Regions from separate parts of the Alishewanella sp. HH-ZS genome, predicted to be linked through region 2. Evidence: riboswitches for the same ligand, from Rfam matches in the RefSeq annotation. Region 2 holds a riboswitch; the other holds the start of a gene.

Region 1 (10,156 bases), on a different contig from region 2:
CGCCAGGCCAGCACCAGATCTGGCTTCAGCGCCAGGATCGCCTCGACATTTAAGGCACCGAAGGTATTAAAGGACGGCAAGGATTTGGCCGCCTCCGGATAATCGGAATAATCGCTTACCGCCACCAGCCGCTCACCGGCGTCGAGCAAATACACCCATTCGGTCAGATGCGGGGTCAGGCTGATCAGCCGTTGCGGTACTGCGCTGGTCGCGGCCTGGCTACTTAAAGGCAGCCACAGTAGCAGGCAAAGCAGCAGATATGGGCGCATCTTACCAATCCAGACCGCGCTGTGCTTTGACACCAGCATCGAAAGCATGTTTCACCACCTGTACCTCACTGACCGTGTCAGCTAACTCAATTAAACGACGATGACAGGCGCGGCCGGTGATCACCACATGTTGTTTTGCTGGCCGATTTAATAGCGCCCGTTCAATTCGCTCCAGCGGCAGATAATGGAAGGTCAGCATATAGGTCAGTTCATCCAGCAGCACCAGATCGATGCTGTCGTCAGCCAAAAAGCGCTCCGCTTCCTGCCACACCAACTCTGCCGCGGCAATATCACCGGCCCGATCCTGCGTATCCCAGGTAAAGCCGGTGGCCATTACCGCAAACTCCACGCCATGTTGCTGCAGTAAATTACGCTCACCACAGTCCCAGCTACCTTTAATAAACTGCACCACCGCTGCCGTTAAGCCATGTCCGACGGCACGGGCCACAGTACCAAAACCGGCTGTGGACTTCCCCTTACCATTGCCGGTTAACACCAATAGCAGCCCTTTCTCAATATTGGCACGGGCTACCGCCGCATCAACCTGAGCTTTTAGCCGTTGCTGTCTGGCCTGATGCTGCTGTTGTTTAAGCTGCTCTGACATCTGTACTCCCCATTACACCCGTCGCCGTAGCAACAATAAGAAAAAGAGACTTCCCAGCACTGAGGTAATGACCCCTAGCGGGATTTCCTGCTGTGCCAACAAGGTCCGCGATAGATTATCGACCCATAACATAAAGACCGCGCCCAATAAGGCCGATCCCAGCAGCAAGGGCACAGCGGTGACACCAAACAAATAACGCACCATATGTGGCACCAACAGACCGACAAAGGCGATACCGCCGCATTGTGACACAATCACCGCACTGACCAGCGCCGTGGCAATCAGCAACACCAGGCGCAGACGCTCGGGCCGGATGCCGAGGCTGCGGGCGCTACTGTCTGATAATAACAGTGCATCCAGTTGCCGTCGCAGTGCCAGCGCCAGCAGCAGCAGCAAGACGACCGGAGGGCCAATTAACATTAAGCTTTGCCAGCTGCTGCGGCTTAAACTGCCCATTAACCAGAAGATCACCCGGTTGGCGGCAAAGGGCTCGGCAAAATACAAAATAAAGCTGCTGATAGCACTGAGCATAAAGGATACCGCTACCCCGGCTAACAGCGTGATCTCAATGCGTTGTCGTTGCTGACGCATGGCTACCGCCAGCACCAGCACAATCGCCAGCATGGCCCCGACAAAGGCACCCAGCGCCATACTCAGTTGCTGCTCTGGCAACACGATGCTGACAATAGTCGCGCCCAGTGCTGCACCGGCCATCAAACCAAATAAATAAGGATCGGCCAGTGGGTTACGGCTGGCATTTTGTAGCACAGCGCCGCTGACCGCTAAGCCAGCCCCAACCAGTAGGGCGGTCAGTACCCGTGGCAGCCGCAATTGCCAGATAATGGTTTCGGCCAATGGCTCAGTCCCGTTGAACTGCACTGCCGCCGCCAGCGTCGACAACGGAAAGGAGACACTGCCAAGCAACAGGCTTATCACGACACTTACCAGCAACACCAACGTGAGCAAGCCTAACGCCAACGGGTAATAACGGGTCCAGCGGCTCATAATGCGACCTGCGGGCTGATAAATTGTACCTGCCACCAGCCATATTGCGGATGCTGACTGACTGCTACCGGTAATTCGAATACCTCGCTTAGTAATACCGGTTGCAACACCTGATCCGGACGGCCAAAGGCACGCACCTTACCCTGGTCCAACAGCAATAGTTTATGACAATAGCGCGCAGCGAGATCCAGATCATGGATAGCGCAAATGACGGTTTTTTTCAGCTGCAACAGCAGTTGAAGCAACTGATGCTGATGTTTCACATCCAGATGGTTAGTCGGCTCATCCAGCAATAACACACTGGCCTGTTGTACCAGCGCCCGGGCCAGCGTCAGCCGTTGCCATTCGCCACCCGACAGGCTCTCGACCGGCTGCTGTTGTTTTTCCAGTAAACCGGTTTGGCTTAGTGCCAGTAACACTTGTTGCCGATCATAATCGTTATCCGGTTCAAACCAGTTTTTGTGCGGCAAGAGCCCAAGTGCAGCTACCTGATAACAGCTTAAACCGGTTAAAGGTGGATTATGCTGCGGTAAAAATGCCAGCTGCCGGGCTAATTGCCGCAGTGGGATACTGGCCAGGGGTTTACCGGCAAACAACAGCTTGCCACTGTCTGGCGCCGGACAACCACTTAACAGCGACAGCAACGAGCTTTTGCCGGCACCATTCGGGCCGATAATTCCCACCAGCTCACCGGGTGCCAGCTCCAGGCTGATATCCTGCAGCACCTGGGTGCGCTGCCGCTGCTGCGGATAGCTCAGATTAATTTGCTGTAATGAATAAATGGCGCTCACGCGATTGTCCAGTTAGTTAATGGGCAGCAACCAAGGACAACCGGCAGTACAAGCTGCAGGCAGGGCAAAGGCGCTACCGTGTATTCCCGCACGGGCGTATCGAAGACAACATTCGTGTTCTGGCAGGTCTCCTGACTTAACGCGATAACCCACAGCCACCTTCCCGTTATCAATACTGACACAGTGGTATTAGCTGCAGCGCGTTTCACAGTTGCGGGTACAGTTCAGGTATTCCACCTGATTCCCTTTTCAAGCTCGTAGCTCACCAGACTGCGGCATTCTAGCAGCTAAGACCTGTCACCGCCAGCCAGCTGAACTGCAGCAAAACCCCAGGGCTTTTGACGTTAGCAGCCCGAAGGGTTCGCGCAAGCAAACAAAATCTAAGCAGAAAACGTCAACACGCCCTAACTTCAGCTAAGCTGTTAAGGATATTTGGCTATGATGAGGATAAATTATGACAATTAAGGTACTTGCGATCTGTGGTAGTTTACGCGCCCGTTCGACTAACCGGGGTTTATTGCGTTTTGCCCAGGCAAACGCCCCCACCGGTATGAAGATCCATATCGCCGATCTTTTAGATGTGCCTTTCTATAATGCTGATCTGGCGGAGAAGCCTGCGGCCGTAAGCACCCTACTGCAAGAGTTTGCCGAGGCGGATGCCTTGCTGCTAGCCTGCCCGGAGTACAATTACTCACTGGCGCCAGCGTTGAAAAATGCACTGGATTGGGCCTCACGGGAACCGGATAACCACTTGTTACGCGGTAAACCGGTGGCAATCCTCGGCTCTGCCGGTGGTATGGGCAGTTCCCGTTCACAATATCATTTACGCCAGGTCTGTGTTTATCTGGACTTACACCCTCTGAATAAGCCGGAAGTCTTTGCCAATGCCTTTAGCGGCGCCTTTGACCATGAGGGAAACCTGCTGGATCAAAAAATCCAGGACAATATCCGGCAATTGCTGCAAGCATTGTCCCTTTGGCAGAAACAACTAACCTTACCTCATGGCTGACGTAACCGAAAATAGTGTTATAATATCGCGTATTTAATGGCGCAGTTGCTAGCTGCTGCACATCAGACGCGGGCAATATCTTTGTTTGACAGTAAAAGGATTTATAAGTAGCTGATGCGGATTCTGGGGTTATTTTTAGCTTTGAGTGTGTTGCTGCCGGCTTATGCTAATGTGCCGGCACAGACCGTGCTGGAGTTTCGCCAGGCGCTGGGCTCGCCGGCTTCCCGTTATAGCCAAAGCCTGCTAACAGAAGCTTATCAACGGCTTGGTGTCGAAGCCCGCTTTATCGAGGTGCCGCTGGGTCGCAGTTTAATCGAATCTGATAAAGGTAATCTGGCCGGTGAACTGGCGCGTGTGCTGCATATTAGTCAGCAGTATAAGAATCTGTTGCCAGTGCCTTATGTGCTGTTTGATACCCATGTTTACCTCTATGTTAACCAGCAACGCTGTGCCGGGTGTCAGCTGTCACAAGTCCAAAGCCTGGCCTATGTGCGCGGCACCTTGATTGTCGAAGAGTTGCTGCGTAAGCTACCTGCCTCGCGTCAGGTGATCGGCAGCGGTAGTCTGGATGCCGCCAAACAAATGTTTTTGACTGGCAAAGTCGATGGTGTGCTGTTTCCGGCTTACAAACTCAATGCCACTAGCCCATTCCCGATCAGTGAGCAAATTCTACAAAGCCTGCCGGATTATCATTTTCTACACCGACAACATCAGGAGCTGATCCCAAGGCTCACGCAGATGTTGTTTCAGCTGGAGCGTGAAGGTTTTGCCGAGCGTCTGCGGTTAAAATACGGCGTACCGGCACCGCGACGCCAGCTTTCGCGCAATGAAAAGCCTTTTGCCGAGTACTAACTCCCTGTTACGTCATTTCGTATCACGCTTTGACAAATAAAAAACCCCGCCAAACAGCACGGGGTTCTCACAACAACAGATTATATTAACGGGTATATTTTTCCAGCCACTGGAATACTTCGTTATACCAGCGCACCCGGTTATCTGGCTTTAAGATCCAGTGGTTTTCATCCGGGAAAATCACCAGGCGCGACTCAATACCCTTGCGCTGCAGGTTAGTAAAGGCACCTAAGCCTTGTGCATAAGGTACCCGATAGTCTTTCAGGCCATGGATCACCAGCATCGGCGTTTGCCATTTATCGGCATGCGCCGCCGGGTTAAATTTCTGATAGTCTGACTCCGGGTTCCAGGCCGTGCCACCTAGATCAAACTCTGGGAACCAAAGCTCTTCGGTGCTGCCGTAGAAGCTTGGCATATCATATAAGCCGGCATGGTTAACCAGACACTTAAAGCCATCCGGCCAGTTACCGGCGATCCAGTTCATCATAAAGCCGCCATAAGAGGCACCCAGCGCACAGGCACGATTGCCATCGATCCACGGATAAGCCTGCACCACATGCGCAAAGCCTTTTTGCAGATCAACCAGCGGCTTGCCACCCCAATCACGGCTGATTGAGTCGGTAAAGGCCTGACCATAGCCGGTAGAGCCGTGGAAATCGACCATCACCACCGCATAGCCTTTGGCTGCATACAGTTGGGCATTCCAACGTTCGTTAAACATATTGCCAAAGCTACCTTGTGGGCCACCATGCACTAAAAAGGCCATCGGGTACTTTTTGTTTGGCTCAAAGTTCCAGGGTTTAACCAGATAACCATAGACGGTAGCATCTTCAGCGCCTTTAAAGCTGAACTGTTCAAAGTCACCAAACTGAATGCCTTCGGCCCATTTGCCATTAACCTGAGTTAATTGCTGCGGCTGAGAGCCATCCGCATTGGTCTGGAAAATTTCGGCTGGCATATTCAGCCGGTGATTGGTGAACACCAGCTTATCCGCAGCAACTTGCAGATTACCGGCGTAGCCATCGCCATACAGTTTAATCACATCGCCAAAACTGGTATTAATAGCGTAGATACTGTACTGGCCGACATCCTGAGTGGTGACATAGATGGTTCTGTTATCACGGCCAAAATAGAAATCAGAAATCGAGCGATCCCAGTTTGGCGCCACTTCTTTGCGCTCGCCAGTGATCAAATCCAACAACATTAAACCAAAGCGATCTGCCTCAGCGCCCGGCTTTTGCATCGCCAGATACGCCAGAAAACGACCATCATTGGAGAACTTGGGCTTGGCATCCCAGGCCGGGTTTTCCGCGGTCAGATTGACCTTCTCACCACCATTAATCGACACCTGAAACAAATCAAAGTTAGTGTGCCAGGCCTGATCAACCGCAGGGATCTTAGCACTGAATACCAGTTGCTGATTATCAGACGTAAAGGCGACTTCACTGATGCCGGCGATATTGGTATTCCAGTCGGCCATCAGGTTTTTCGCATCGGTAACAGGAACATCGCCGAGCACCGCCACATGCAGATGTTCGCGATACTGATCCAGCCAGTGATCCCAATGCCGTACCATCAACTGATCATAAGCCAGCGCCGTATCTTTGCGCTCCGCCTCTTTGGCTTTGGCATCCAGCGTACATTGCAGCGTCTGGCAACCGGGTTTCACCGTTAAGCTCAGCGCCAGGGTTTTACCATCACTGGCCAGTTTAAAGCCATTTACCGGTAACGGTAGCCGGGTCACCTGACGGGCTTCACCGCCCTCCAGCGACATTTGCCACAGCTGGGTGCTGCCAGTGCGATTGGCTAAAAAGAAAATACTCTTGCCATCCGGGTGCCACTGCACCGCCGTTTCGCGGCTACTGTTTTCGGTTAAACGGCGAACTTGCCGATTTTCACCCAGTTGCATTAAATAGAGATCATGGCTGGTATCAGCCGGCGCAAAACCGCCGTTAGTCTGGCTGTAAACCAGGGTACGGCCGTCCGGCGACAAAGCCAGATTACCAATTTTATTATGTTGATTCAGATGTTCGACCGTCAGTGGTCCTTTGGCCAGCGCACCAGCACTGAAAAGTGCTAACGCCACTAAACTCAGATGTTTCATGCTTCCCCCAGTTAGTAAAAAGCCGCAGTCGTGGCTGCGGCCTTGTTAGAATCAGGCTTTCAGTTTGGCATCCAGCTCGGCAATATTAGCTTTCCAGATCGCCGGGCCCTGTTTATGCACGTTATTACCGTTACTGTCCACCGCTACGGTTACCGGCATATCTTCGACTTCAAACTCATAGATCGCTTCCATACCCAGATCAGCAAAGGCCACGACCCGGGCTTTCTTAATGGCTTTCGACACCAGATAAGCGGCGCCGCCCACGGCCATCAGATAAACGGCTTTATGCTGCTTGATACTCTCAACCGTTTGATCACCGCGCTCAGATTTACCAATCATGCCCAGCAAACCGGTTTGCGACAACATCATTTCGGTAAATTTATCCATCCGGGTCGCGGTTGTCGGACCGGCCGGACCTACTACTTCGTCACGTACGGCATCAACAGGGCCAACGTAATAGATAAATTTATTTTTCAGATCGACGCCCTGCGGTAAGCCTTCGCCTTTATTCAGCATATCGGCAATACGTTTGTGCGCCGCATCACGGCCGGTTAACATCTTACCGCTTAGCAGCACGGTTTCACCGGCTTGCCAGCTTTGCACATCCTCTGGCGTCACGGTATCCAGATTAACCCGGCGTACATTGCTGCCCAACTCCCAGGTCACCTGCGGCCAGTCTTCCAGCTTCGGCGGCGTAATATCGGCCGGGCCAGAACCATCTAAATGGAAATGTACATGGCGGGTGGCGGCACAGTTCGGGATCATTACCACCGGCAATGAGGCCGCATGAGTAGGTACCGATTTGATTTTGACATCCACCACCGTGGTTAAGCCACCCAGGCCCTGGGCGCCAATGCCCAGTTTATTGACTTTTTCATACAACTCTAACCGCAATTTTTCTTCCGCATTTTGCGGCCCTCTAGCCAGTAGCTCCTGAATATCCACCGGCTCCATCAGCGATTCTTTCGCCAGCACCGCGGCTTTTTCCGCCGTACCGCCAATACCGATGCCGAGCATCCCTGGCGGACACCAGCCAGCACCCATTTTTGGCAGGGTTTCCAGCACCCAATCGACAATAGAATCTGACGGGTTCAGCATCGCCATCTTGGTTTTATTTTCTGAGCCACCGCCTTTAGCCGCGATCATCACTTCGACATGATGACCAGGCACCAGATCGATATGCACCACGGCCGGGGTATTATCCTTTGTGTTTTTACGCAAACCGGCCGGATCAGCAACAATAGAGGCCCGCAGCGGGTTATCCGGGTTCATATAAGCACGGCGGGTGCCTTCATCAACCATTTGCTGTACCGTCAGGTCAGTTTTATCCCATTTCACATCCATGCCAATCTTAACGAAGCAGGTAACAATGCCGGTATCCTGACAGATCGGACGATGGCCTTCTGCTGACATCCGCGAGTTAATCAGAATTTGTGCAATGGCATCTTTCGCGGCCTGGTTTTGCTCTTTGTGATAAGCCACTTCCAGTGCCTGAATAAAATCAAGTGGGTGATAATAGGAGATGTACTGCAGTGCATCTTCGATGCTTTCAATAAAATCTTGTTGGCGAATAACCGTCATGCTTGCCCTTCCTCTGTCGCCCAAGCGGCGAGACATTTAACTATTAGTGTGGGTGCTGGTATGATAGCGCGCATCCCCAACAGCGGCTAGTCCAAATCATGCAGCAGTATCTGATATACGACGCCAAATCTGAACCCGAATTCTCTCTGCTGGAGATCTTCGCCCATTTTGCCAGTGAGCCCTGGTCAATGTTGCTCGATTCAGCGGATGCCAGTCACCCGAATAGCCGTTACCAGATTATGGTGGCACAGCCGGTGGCAACCCTGCATAGCCAGCACGGTAAAACCATCCTGACCGACGAGCACGGCAGCCATCATTACACAACCGATCCGTTCAAGGTATTAGACTGTGCGCTAAAGCGTTACTTTGCTACGCCCTGTCACAGTGAGCTGCCCTTTGTCGGCGGCGCCCTTGGTTACTTTGGTTATGATCTGGGCCGCTATCTGGAACGCCTGCCGGAACAGGCGCAAGCTGATTTGCAGTTACCGGATATGGCGCTGGGTCTGTATCAATGGGCGCTGATTTATGACCAACAACAGAAGCAGCTATGGTACACCGACTACCGGCAGGATGCAGAACAACACTGGCATAAATTGCAGCAAAGATTACGCACGCAACCGCCGCTATGCCGCCCCTTTAGTTTGCAAAGTGACTGGCAAGCCAATATGACCCAGGCTGAGTATCAGCATAAATTCGCCCGGGTACAGCAAGAGCTCAGTAGCGGTAACTGCTACCAAATCAATCTGGCACAGCGCTTTAGCGCCGCTTATCAGGGCGATGAATGGCTGGCGTATCTAAAGCTGCGGCAAAAAAATGCAGCGCCTTTTTCTGCCTTTATCCGCTTGCCAGCCGCCGCCGTACTCAGTATCTCGCCGGAACGCTTTTTGCTGCTTGAGGATGGTCAGATTGAAACCAAACCAATAAAAGGTACCCGGCCGCGTGGGTTCTGTGCCCAAACCGACCAGATTGAAGCCGAAAATCTGCAAACCTCGACGAAAGATCGCGCCGAAAATGTGATGATCGTTGATCTGCTGCGCAACGATCTGGGTAAGGTGTGTCAGCCGGGTTCGGTCGAGGTGCCGGCATTGTTTGCAATTGAGAGCTTTCCGGCCGTGCATCATCTGGTCAGTACCGTTACCGGCACCCTGGCAGCACCGAATAGCGCCTGTGATTTGCTGCGGGCGGCCTTTCCCGGCGGCTCTATTACCGGCGCCCCGAAAATCAGTGCCATGCAATTAATTGAACAGCTGGAACCCCACCGGCGCAGCGTCTATTGCGGCGCCATCGGCTATATCAGCAGTACCGGCCGTATGGATACCAATATCGCGATCCGCACCCTGGTTTGTGAACAGGGGCAGATCTATTGCTGGGCTGGTGGTGGTCTGGTGGCGGATTCGAAAGCTGACAGCGAGTATCAGGAAACGCTGGATAAGGTGGCAAAAATTCTACCGGTGTTAAGCGCCATGCCGCCAGAATAGACAGTGGAGCGCCGATGCAGCTACAACAACTTGTCAGTCGCTTTATCCTCAGACCGCTGCCGCAGCTCAGCCCGCAGCCTGCTGTAGGCCTCAGGCAAAGCGCGGTACTGGTGCCACTGATCTATTCTGCTGATCAGCTGAACATCTTGTTTACCCGCCGTGCCCTCACCTTGGCGCATCATCCCGGGCAAATCAGTTTTCCGGGCGGCATGCTGGAACCCGGCGAGAGCGCTGCTGACGCTGCGCTGCGTGAAACCGCAGAAGAAATTGGCATTAGCGCGGCGCATATCCGCTTGCTCGGCGCTTTACCCGCGCACAATACGCTGACCGGTTTTCAAATTCAGCCCTACCTTGGATTGCTGCACGCAGGTCAGAGTTACCAACTTTCCAGCGCAGAGGTCAGTGAAGTATTTGAAGTACCATTAAGTTTTTTTCTGCCGCCACAACACCGATTACAACTGAC
Region 2 (10,156 bases):
TAAAATTAAGCTATACGTATAAAAGTTAGTCAGCACAATTTCTGTCGGTTAAGGAGTGAGATGTGGATTTAGCGACGCTGATCGGAATGTTAGGCGCTATCGGCTTTGTGGTGATGGCGATGATTATCGGTAGTGCCGGTGATCCTGGGATGTTTGGCGATCTGGTCTCGGTGTTAATTGTGGTTGGCGGCTCAGTTTTTGTTGTGCTGTCAAAATTTACCCTGACACAGTTTCTCGGTGCCGGTAAGGCTGCGGTAAAAGCCTTTATGTTTAAGATTGAAGCCCCGGAAGAGCTGATTGAAAAAGCGGTGCAGTTGGGTGACTCAGCGCGCAAAGGCGGTTTCCTGGCGCTGGAGGAGGCGGAGATCCCAAATGCCTTTATGCAAAAAGGCATCAATATGCTGGTTGATGGCCATGATGCCGATGTGGTGCGGGCGACCTTGCAAAAAGATATTGCGCTGACCGAGAAACGTCATGAAAACGCTATTGGCGTATTTAAGAGCCTCGGTGATGTGGCGCCAGCGATGGGGATGATTGGTACTCTAATCGGTTTGGTGGCGATGTTATCCAACATGGATGACCCGAAAGCGATAGGTCCGGCGATGGCGGTGGCCCTGTTAACTACGCTCTACGGTGCCTTTATTGCCAACGTTATTGCCATTCCACTGGCCGATAAGCTGGCCATTCGCAATCAGCAGGAAAAACTTAACAATATGCTGATCCTGGATGCGGTCCTGGGGATCCAGGACGGTCAGAACCCGAAAGTGATAGAGGGGATCCTGCGCAATTATCTGGCCCAGGGGAAACGTGAGGTCGCCGGAGAAGCCGCATGAGTGATAGCGAGCAAGAGTGTAAATGCCCACCACCTGGTTTACCTCAGTATATGGGCACCTTTGCCGATCTGATGGCATTGTTAATGTGCTTCTTTGTGTTATTGCTGGCCTTCTCCGAAATGGATGTGTTGAAATTTAAGCAAATTGCCGGCTCGATGAAGTTTGCCTTTGGTGTGCAAAATAAAATTGAAGTGGATGATATTCCAAAGGGCACCAGTGTTATTGCGATGGAGTTCCGGCCTGGCCGGCCCGATCCGACGCCGATTGAAACCATCCAGCAGCAAACGATGGAAATGACACAACAGGTGATTGAGTTTCAGGCGGGCGAAGAAGATTCGGCCGGTGGGCGTCAGGAGCAGCGAGAAGATCAGACTGGTGGCCAGTCTGCATTAAATGCTGAAGAAACGGAAACCGCAGAAGCGATGGCCGAGGCTGCGCAGGAACAGATTAACGAAACGGTTAAGAAAATGGCGCAGGAGCTGGAACAGCAAATTGTTGATGGTGCCATTGAGCTGGAATCGCTGGGGCAGCAAATTATTATCCGTATTCGGGAAAATGGCTCTTTCCCGTCAGGCTCTTCCTTTTTACAACCAAGATTTAAACCTATTTTGCAGCAAATTGGCCGGATGTTGGTGGATATTCCGGGAGAGATTACCGTCAGTGGTCACACTGATGATTTTCAGGTCGCCGATGAGCTGCATCTGAATAATTGGGATCTATCGGCAAAACGCGCGGTATCAGTTGCCAGTGAGCTGCTGCGGGCGCCAGGTTTTGACCGTAATCGCTTAAGCGTGGTGGGACATGCCGATACCAGGCCTCTGGTACCTAATAATAGCGAGTTAAACCGGCGCCGTAACCGGCGGGTAGAAATTGCCATTATGCAGGGTAAAGCCAAGGAGTCGGAGCCCGTCAGCTTGCAACCAATCAATCCGCCTTAGGCTAAAGTCCTGGTAAGAGGCTAGGCCAGCCTGGTGCCTTGTTCGCACTTTGCTGGCTTTTTCGCTATAATGCGCGCCATTTTTTGCTACTGACAAGCCATCATGCTGGAATTTATTATCAAGCTGCACCCGGAAATCTCGATCAAAAGTAAATCAGTGCGTAAACGGCAGACCATGCTGTTGGAGCGCAACCTGAGAACCATCCTGAAACAACTGGATGAACAGGTAGAAGTGCTGAATAACTTTGACCACCTTACCGTACGCAGTCAGTATGACACGCCATCACTGCGCAGTCAGATGATTGAACGTTTGAGCTGTATTCCCGGTATCGTCAGTTTTTCTCAGATGCAAACCCGGCAGTTTAATGACCTGCACGATATTTTTCTGCAGGTGGCCGCGGTTTACGAAGCTCAGTTGCCGGGCAAGACGTTTTGTGTCCGGGTCAGACGGCAGGGGAGCCACAGTTTTAGTTCGCTGGAAGCCGAGCGTTATATCGGTGGCGGGCTGAACCAGCGGGTCAGCAGTGCCAGGGTGCAACTGAAAAAGCCTGAGTTGACGATTAAGCTGGAAATTAAGCAGCAGCAGTTTTTACTGGTCAGTGAAAGCTTTGCCGGTATGGGCGGCTTCCCGCTACCGTCGCAATCTGATGTTCTTTCCCTGATTTCAGGCGGCTATGATTCAGCGGTGGCCAGTTATCTGATGATCCGTAAGGGGTTACGCACGCACTATCTGTTCTTCAATTTAGGTGGCGCAGCGCATGAAACCGGTGTGCGGGAAATGGCATTTTATCTGTGGCAAAAATACAGTTTGTCGCATCGGGTGAAATTTGTCAGTGTTGATTTTGCGCCGGTGGTAACCGAAATTCTGGAGAAAGTGGAATCCGGCCTGATGGGCGTGGTGTTAAAACGGATGATGATGCGTGCCGCCAGTCAGGTAGCAGCAGATCTGGACATCAAAGCGCTGGTGACCGGTGAAAGTATCGGTCAGGTTGCCAGCCAGACCATTGCCAATCTGGCGGTAATTGACCGGGTCACCGATACACTGATCCTGCGGCCACTGATTTATCAGGATAAACAGGAAATCATCGATCTGGCAAAACAGATTGGTGCTGAGGAACTGGCCCGCACTATGCCGGAATACTGTGGCGTGATTTCAAAGAGCCCGACCGTCAATGCCGTGCTGTCAGAGGTGGAGGCGACGGAAGCGGCCTTTGACAGTGCTATCTTGCAGCAGGTGGTAAGGGAAGCCAAAATTCTGGATATTCGCACCATAGAGTATCAGGCCGAGCAACAGGCCCGTACCGTGGCAGTAGAAGATGTATTGCCTGCGGATGCGGTGGTGCTGGATATCCGAGCACCGGATGAAACTGAGGCCAAACCCTTGCAATTGCATAGCCATCAGGTACAACAGATCCCGTTTTTCCGGCTGGCTTCCCAATTCCCGCAACTGGACCAGAGCAAACAGTATTACTGTTATTGCGAACGCGGCGTAATGAGCCGGCTACAGGCCTTACTGCTGCAGGAAATGGGTTATCAAAATGTGGCGGTGTACCGGCCCTGATAGCTCAGGCGGTATGACGAAGCGCCTGCCATAAGGCCAGGTTCTCTGGTACCGACAAACCGTGACTGGCTGCACGTGACACAATATAGCCGGTGATGGCAGCGATTTCCGTTTGACGTCCGGCGCTGACATCTTGCTGCATCGAGGAATAGTTGTGCGCAGTATTGGCGATCACCTGTTGTACTAACGCCAGCGTTGGCTCCGGCAACAGGCTGATACCTTCCGCGCCGGCTACCAGACAGACCTCACGCACAATAGCCGCCAGTAAGGGTTGATAGTCTGCTGCGGCCAAAGCGCCATTGCGGCACTGATGAAGTGCGGTCAGCGGATTGATCGCCGCATTGACGGCCAGTTTGCGCCATAAAGCCGGCCGGATATCGTCAGTCAAGGTCACCGGTCCCAGCGCCGTATCCAGCATCGCCATCACGCTTGCTGTGGCTTGCTGCGCCTTAGCGTTTAAAGGCGCCAGCACGCTTTGCCCCAAACCACTATGTTGCACACCATCAGCGCTGCGCAAAGCCGCATGGCTGGTTGACAGAAACCACAATCCCTGACCCGGAGCCGGCTGCTGTTGCAGCCACGCCAGATCCGGCATGCCGTTGTGGCTGACAATCAGCTGGGCATCGGCGGCAAGTACTGACGCCAGTTGCTGCAAGCAGCTTTGCACGGCATAGGCTTTTACTGGCACTAACAACAGCGTTAACGGTGCTTCGGCCGCGGGGAAATGCAGTGACCGGGGCGCTCCTTCTGCTGGTACAAAAATGCAATCAAGGTTTGCCGCTTGCCGCAGCCATAGACTGACCTGCCAGCCGGCCAGTTGCAACCGACTGGCAGCAAGCAGGCCGATGGCGCCACGGCCAACTATCTGGCAGCGCGGCTGCGCGGGCGGCAAAAGTGCCATAGCTTACGTCCGAGGTAAAATGCCAGGATGCCAGCGATATCTGCCAGCCAATCCCAGATATCGCCGTGGCGACGGGTGAAGTGCTCCTGCACGACTTCAATCAGCGCGCCATACAGTGCCAGCAAAAGAAACAATTTCCAGAATACCAGGCGAAAGCCTTTGAAAAACAGCCAACTTAGTACAACAAAAATCAGAAAGTGCGCCAGTTTATCCAGGTTAGCAATACCGGCACCGACGCGGTGACCACTGATTTCAGCCAGAAAACCTACAGTAGAAACAATTAACACCAGCACGCATAACAGACGATAAAAGGATTGGGGCACGTTACAACCTCCGCGAAAGTCGCTCGGATTGTAACAGTTTTCTGGTTATAATCGCCAGTAAACCGCATACAGGAGAATAAGATGCCGTCCTTTGATATTGTCTCAGAAGTCGATCAGCAGGAAGTGTTGAATGCTGTTGATAATGCCAATCGGGAATTACAAACCCGCTTTGACTTTCGCGGTGTCACCGCAGAATTTGCGTTAAAAGACAAAGTGGTGACCCTGACCGCTGATGCCGAGTTTCAGCTGCAGCAAATGGTGGAGATTTTTCTGACTAAGGCTGTGAAACGCGGTATTGATATCCGTTCATTCAAAGAGGGTAGTGTCACCTTCTCAGGTAAAACCTGTAGTAAGACCTTGAATCTGTTACAAGGTATTGAAACCGAGATGGCGAAAAAACTGGTTAAGCTGATTAAAGACAGCAAAGCCAAGGTACAGGCTTCGATCCAGGGCGAGCAGGTACGGGTGACCGGCAAAAAGCGCGACGACCTGCAGGAAGTCATTGCACTGGTGCGTGGCGCCGAGCTGGAGCAAGCGTTTCAGTTCACCAACTTTCGCGATTAAGGTTCAGCCATCCAGAAGTCTGTTGACATTCTGAGAGAAGGGCGTAAACTGCGACGGCTTTTATCTTCGGATAGAAGCCGTTTTTATTTTCAGGTGCCCCGGCAGATGCTGCCGAGGGTTAAACGGGAATCTGGTGTAACACCAGAGCTGCCCCCGCAACGGTAAGTGACTGTACCTGTTTCTGATGCCACTGTCGCAAGATGGGAAGGTGAAGCAGGTGGTGGCCCACAGCTGCCAGGTAACAAGCCCGGAGACCGGCCTGACAATCCGACCAACCTGATGCAATGTGCGGTGGGCACATTGGGAGATGCTATGTTGCAATTTCGTCTGGCAGCACCGCTGCTACTTACGCTTTGTTCAGCCACAACTATGGCTGAGTCTGTTGAACGCATTAATATTCACGCCAGCCGCACTGCCTTAGCAGAAGCCGATGTATTGGCCAGTATCTCGGTGCTGGAGCGTGAAGATATTCTGGCCCGGCAAGCTGCCGACTTACCGGCCCTATTAGCACAGTTGCCGGGCATTAACCTGTCGCGGGATGGTGGCCGTGGCCAAAGTACTGGTCTTTATCTGCGCGGCGGTAATACCGGTTACACCCTGGTGTTGATTGACGGCGTGCGCGCTGGCTCGGCCACCACCGGTGCCAAAGCCCTGAGTATGGTGCCGCTGGAATTAATTGAGCGGATTGAGGTGATCCGTGGACCCCGCGCGGCCTGGTATGGCGCCGATGCACTCGCTGGGGTGATCGTCATTAGTACCCGCCAGGGGCAGGGCGCTGAGCTGCAACTGAATGCCGGCAGTTACGGACAGGCCGCTGCCGATCTGGCGCTGGGCCAGCAATTTGGGGCGCTGCAGTTAAACAGCGCTTTCGGCTACAGCCGGGCCGACGGTTTTGACGTGCGGGATGGTCTGGATCCGGACCGGGATGGCTATCAACAGCGTTTTGCCAAATTTGCTGCTGCCCTGACCACGGTAGCGGGGGACTTTAATGCCCAGTTTGATATTAACTCCGGCACCTATCAGTATGATACCGCCTGGGGGAGTGAAGATCAGGGCGATGTATTGCATCGCAGCTATATTTTGGGTTGGCAGTATGCTGCCGACCAGCTGCAACAGCAGGCTCAGCTTAGCCGTAGCCTGGATGATGAGACCAGCTTTGGTCCAGACTCCCGCAGCCCCTTTGTCACCGAGCGCGAGGAGTTTAACTATCAGGCCAACCTGGCATTGAGCGAGGCGCTGAATTGGTTAGCGGGTGTTAACTGGTATAGCGAAGATGTACAGCGCTCGGGTGTCGGTTATCTGGAAAGCCGGCGCATCAATCAGGCGCTATTCAGTGGTGTGCATCTGAAGCAGGATAGCTGGTTACTGGAGGGCTCGGCCAGGCGCGATCTGACCGACCAATATGGCGCCAATAATACCTGGCAACTGGCGGCTGGTTATCGTTTTGCCGAACATTGGTTAGTACGGACCAGCCGTGGTGCGGCCTTTAAAGCGCCGACCTTTAATGATTTATACTATCCGGGCAGCGGCAATGCAGAGCTTGCGCCAGAGCGCAGTGTGGCGGATGAGATTGCGCTTAGCTATCAGGTTGCCAATGGTAGTTTTGAACTGGCCTGGTTCGAAACCCAGGTGCAGGATCTGATCCAGTTTGATATGACCAGTTTCCGGCCGGAAAATATCAGCCGGGCGCGTTTGTCCGGTGTCGAGTTCGCCGTGACCGCAGAGCTGGGCAGTTTGACCCAACAGCTGGCCTATACCTTGTTGAATACCAAAAATCAGTTAAGTGGTCAGCGTTTGGTGCGCCGGCCCAAACATACGTTACACTGGCGATTAGAGCAGCAATGGCAGGCGCTGAGCGCCTTTGTGACAGCGGATTATCAGAGTGATACCTATCAGGGCGATTTTGCCAGCCGCAGCGAGCTGGGCGGCTTTACGCTGTGGGGGCTGGGCCTGGCCTATCAGCTGCAACCTGCGCTGACGCTACGGGCCAAAGTGGATAACCTGCTGGATAAACAGTATCAAACCAGCGACGGTTACAATACCGCCGGTGTGAATCTGAATCTTAGCCTGCAATACCGCTTATTCTAAGCGATATGGTGCGCCAGAGGCCGTCGTTATGACGGCCTTTGTTTTAGCTGAGCTAAAAACTGCTGGCGAAACTTCTGCAGCTTCGGGGTGATGATCCAGTGGCAATAGCCTTGTTGCAGATTCTGGCGGTAATAGCCCTGATGATAGGCCTCTGCCGGATAAAAGGTACTGGCCGGACTGAGCTCGGTGACGATAGCGGCATCGAACAGACCGGCCTGATTGAGCTCGCTAATAAAGGCCTCCGCCTGTTGCTGTTGGCTGCCGCTGTGATAAAAAATGACTGAGCGGTATTGGCTGCCAATATCATTGCCCTGGCGGTTTAGCTGGGTCGGGTCATGCAGGGCAAAAAATACCTGACAGAGCTCGGCAAAGCTGATGCGCTCCCGGTCATAGCTAACCTGCACCACTTCGGCATGACCTGTCTGGCCACTGCAGACACTCTGATAATCCGGCGCTGCGGTATGGCCGCCCATATAACCACTGAGCGCGCTGTGCACGCCCTCAAGTTCATTCAGTGCTGCCTCCAGACACCAAAAGCAGCCGGCACCAAAGGTTGCCACTTCGTTTGCCATTTTTGATACTCCCTGCGCTGTGATTTGATCATCTACCTTAAGTTTAACGTAAGTAGCACATTATTAGTTTAGATGGGATCAGTAAAAGATGACGATCGCTGTAGTCGGTGCCGGTATCGCCGGCCTGGCTTGTGCTAACCGGCTGCAACAACTGGGCAAGCCGGTTCAGCTATTTGATAAAGCCCGCGGGCCGGGTGGGCGTATGACCAGTAAACGCAGCGCTGAGGGTTATCTGGATTTAGGTGCGCAGTATTTTACCGCCCGGCATCCGTCTTTTATGGCACAGGTTCAACAATGGCAACAGCAAGGCGTGGTTGCCCCCTGGTTGGCAGCCATGTCGCAGTTTGTGGCGGGTAAACTGCTGCCATCTCCGGACGCTCAGCTGCGTTTTGTCGGTGTGCCGGCGATGCATAGCCCACTGCGACAGCTGGCGCAGGGGCTGGATATCCGCTATCAATGTCAACTGCAACGGATCTGGCAGCAAGATCATTATTGGTGGCTGCAGGATACAACAGGTCAGGACTATGGCCCTTTTAGCCAGGTGGTACTGACAGTACCACCTCAGCAAGCCGCAGCACTATTGCCAGCTGAGTTCAGCACACTGTTACCGCAACAGATACTGACCCCCTGTTGGGCGGTTGATTTGCAATTGACAAGGCCAAGCGGTAGCAATGTTGGCGGGATCTTTGTCAAAGACCCGCAACTGCCGTTGTCGTGGCTTTGCCGGCAAAATAGTAAACCCGGGCGGGCAGGCCCGGAGCATTGGCTATTGCATTTTACGGCCGCCTTTAGTCAGCAGCATCTGGAGCAGCCGGCCAGCTTCTGGCAGGAGCTGGCTGCCGAATTGCTGACTAAGGTTTTGGCACAGCCGGTCGAGGTTGCGGCTGCTATCTGCCATCGCTGGCGCTTTGCTCAGATTGCGGAGGTTGCACAGCCAGTACCGCCGGTTAGTCTTGCAGCTGGCCTTTGGCTGGCTGGTGACTGGTTGCGCGGCGGAAGGGTAGAAAATGCCTGGTTAAGTGGTACTGAGGTGGCGGAGCAGATACAAAATGACTGAACACTGGTTAATTATTGGCGCCAGCGGCGGTATTGCGCAGGGCCTGCTACAGAATTTATTGGCTGCCGGGCATCAGGTTTCGGCGATCAGCCGCCAGCCGTTAGCTGAGCCGATATCCGGTGTGAGCTGGTACCAACTACAGAGTGCAGAGCAGGGCGCAGCTGACGCGGTTTTGGCCAGGATTTTTCAGCTGCCCGTTACCGCCGTTGTGATATGCCAGGGCTGGTTGCATGGCGATGGGCATTTGCCGGAGAAAAGTCTGCAGCAAGTAAGCCGAGAGGCGCTGCAGCAGAGTATGGAGATTAATCTGTTTAGCCCGGTTTTCTATTTGCAGGCACTACAGCCCTGGCTACAGAAACAACCGGGGATCCGGGTAGCGGTACTCAGTGCTAAGGTCGGGAGTATCAGTGATAATCAGCTCGGTGGTTGGTACAGTTACCGGATGGCCAAGGCGGCGCTGAATATGCTGGTACGCTGCGTCAGTATTGAGCTTGGCCGTGTGAATAAAACTGCAGCGCTGTTTAGCCTGCATCCGGGCACCACCGACAGCGCTTTGTCAGCACCTTTTCAGCAGCGGCTGCCGGCAGGGCAGTTGCAAAGCGCAGCGGCAACGGCGGAACGTTTGCTAAGCGTGATCCGGCAAAGCCAGCTGACGGACTCCGGTTTGCTGCTGAATTGGGACGGGCAGCCGATCCCTTTTTAATGCTCTGATGCGGCACAATAAAAAACGGGAGCACCAGGCTCCCGTTTTTTATTGTTAATCTTAATCCACCTCCTATAGAGGTGGATTGTTACTTACGCCAGTTAGGACTTCGCAGGCGAGTTATCGCTATCGATAGCGCCCGGCACCACCTCATCAGCCGCATGTTCGTCCGGCGCAGCCGCTTCCAGACGTTCCAGCTCACGACTTAATGCTTTCGGTGAGCCAGTGTTACGGGCAATCGCAATATAGGTCACAGGCACTACGTAGAGCGTCAGCAGGGTCGCAAAGGCGACACCGCTTAAAATTACCATACCAATCACCATCCGGCTTTCTGAGCCCGGGCCTGTTGCCAGTACTAACGGCAAGCTACTCATCACGGTTGTAAAGGCAGTCATCACGATAGGGCGCAGCCGCTGCGCCGCAGCGCGCTTTACCGCCTCTTCAAAGGCGATCCCGGCATCACGCAGCTGGTTGGCGAACTCCACAATCAGGATGCCGTTCTTCGCCACTAAGCCTATCAGCATCACGAGTCCGATTTGACTGTAGATATTCAGTGTCATACCAGAGAAATACAGACCTGACAGGGCACCAACCAGACCAAGTGGCACGGTGATCAT

Evidence for each region. A riboswitch is a leader RNA that binds a small molecule or an ion and turns the genes downstream of it on or off. The one in region 2 is predicted to bind cobalamin.
Region 1: it holds a riboswitch for cobalamin, as region 2 does, so the genes downstream of both, A9165_RS04320 (ABC transporter ATP-binding protein) here and A9165_RS04990 (TonB-dependent receptor domain-containing protein) in region 2, are expected to answer to the same signal.

What each region holds. Positions count from the first base shown of each region.
Region 1 is NZ_LZEJ01000007.1:56,195-66,350, reverse strand. Features, by position in the region: gene A9165_RS04335 (cobalamin-binding protein) at 1-269, opposite strand, end outside; gene cobO (cob(I)yrinic acid a,c-diamide adenosyltransferase) at 271-873, opposite strand; gene A9165_RS04325 (iron ABC transporter permease) at 886-1,878, opposite strand; gene A9165_RS04320 (ABC transporter ATP-binding protein) at 1,875-2,669, opposite strand; cobalamin riboswitch at 2,773-2,954, opposite strand; gene A9165_RS04315 (NADPH-dependent FMN reductase) at 3,124-3,678, shown strand; gene A9165_RS04310 (ABC transporter substrate-binding protein) at 3,793-4,530, shown strand; gene A9165_RS04305 (S9 family peptidase) at 4,616-6,634, opposite strand; gene A9165_RS04300 (fumarate hydratase) at 6,686-8,215, opposite strand; gene pabB (aminodeoxychorismate synthase component I) at 8,314-9,693, shown strand; gene A9165_RS04290 (CoA pyrophosphatase) at 9,708-10,156, shown strand, end outside.
Region 2 is NZ_LZEJ01000009.1:27,741-37,896, reverse strand. Features, by position in the region: gene pomA (flagellar motor protein PomA) at 63-833, shown strand; gene A9165_RS05015 (flagellar motor protein MotB) at 830-1,771, shown strand; gene thiI (tRNA uracil 4-sulfurtransferase ThiI) at 1,874-3,331, shown strand; gene A9165_RS05005 (ketopantoate reductase family protein) at 3,336-4,232, opposite strand; gene A9165_RS05000 (VanZ family protein) at 4,193-4,555, opposite strand; gene A9165_RS04995 (YajQ family cyclic di-GMP-binding protein) at 4,637-5,119, shown strand; cobalamin riboswitch at 5,194-5,397, shown strand; gene A9165_RS04990 (TonB-dependent receptor domain-containing protein) at 5,432-7,207, shown strand; gene msrA (peptide-methionine (S)-S-oxide reductase MsrA) at 7,234-7,779, opposite strand; gene A9165_RS04980 (NAD(P)/FAD-dependent oxidoreductase) at 7,868-8,836, shown strand; gene A9165_RS04975 (SDR family NAD(P)-dependent oxidoreductase) at 8,829-9,539, shown strand; gene A9165_RS04970 (efflux RND transporter permease subunit) at 9,641-10,156, opposite strand, start outside.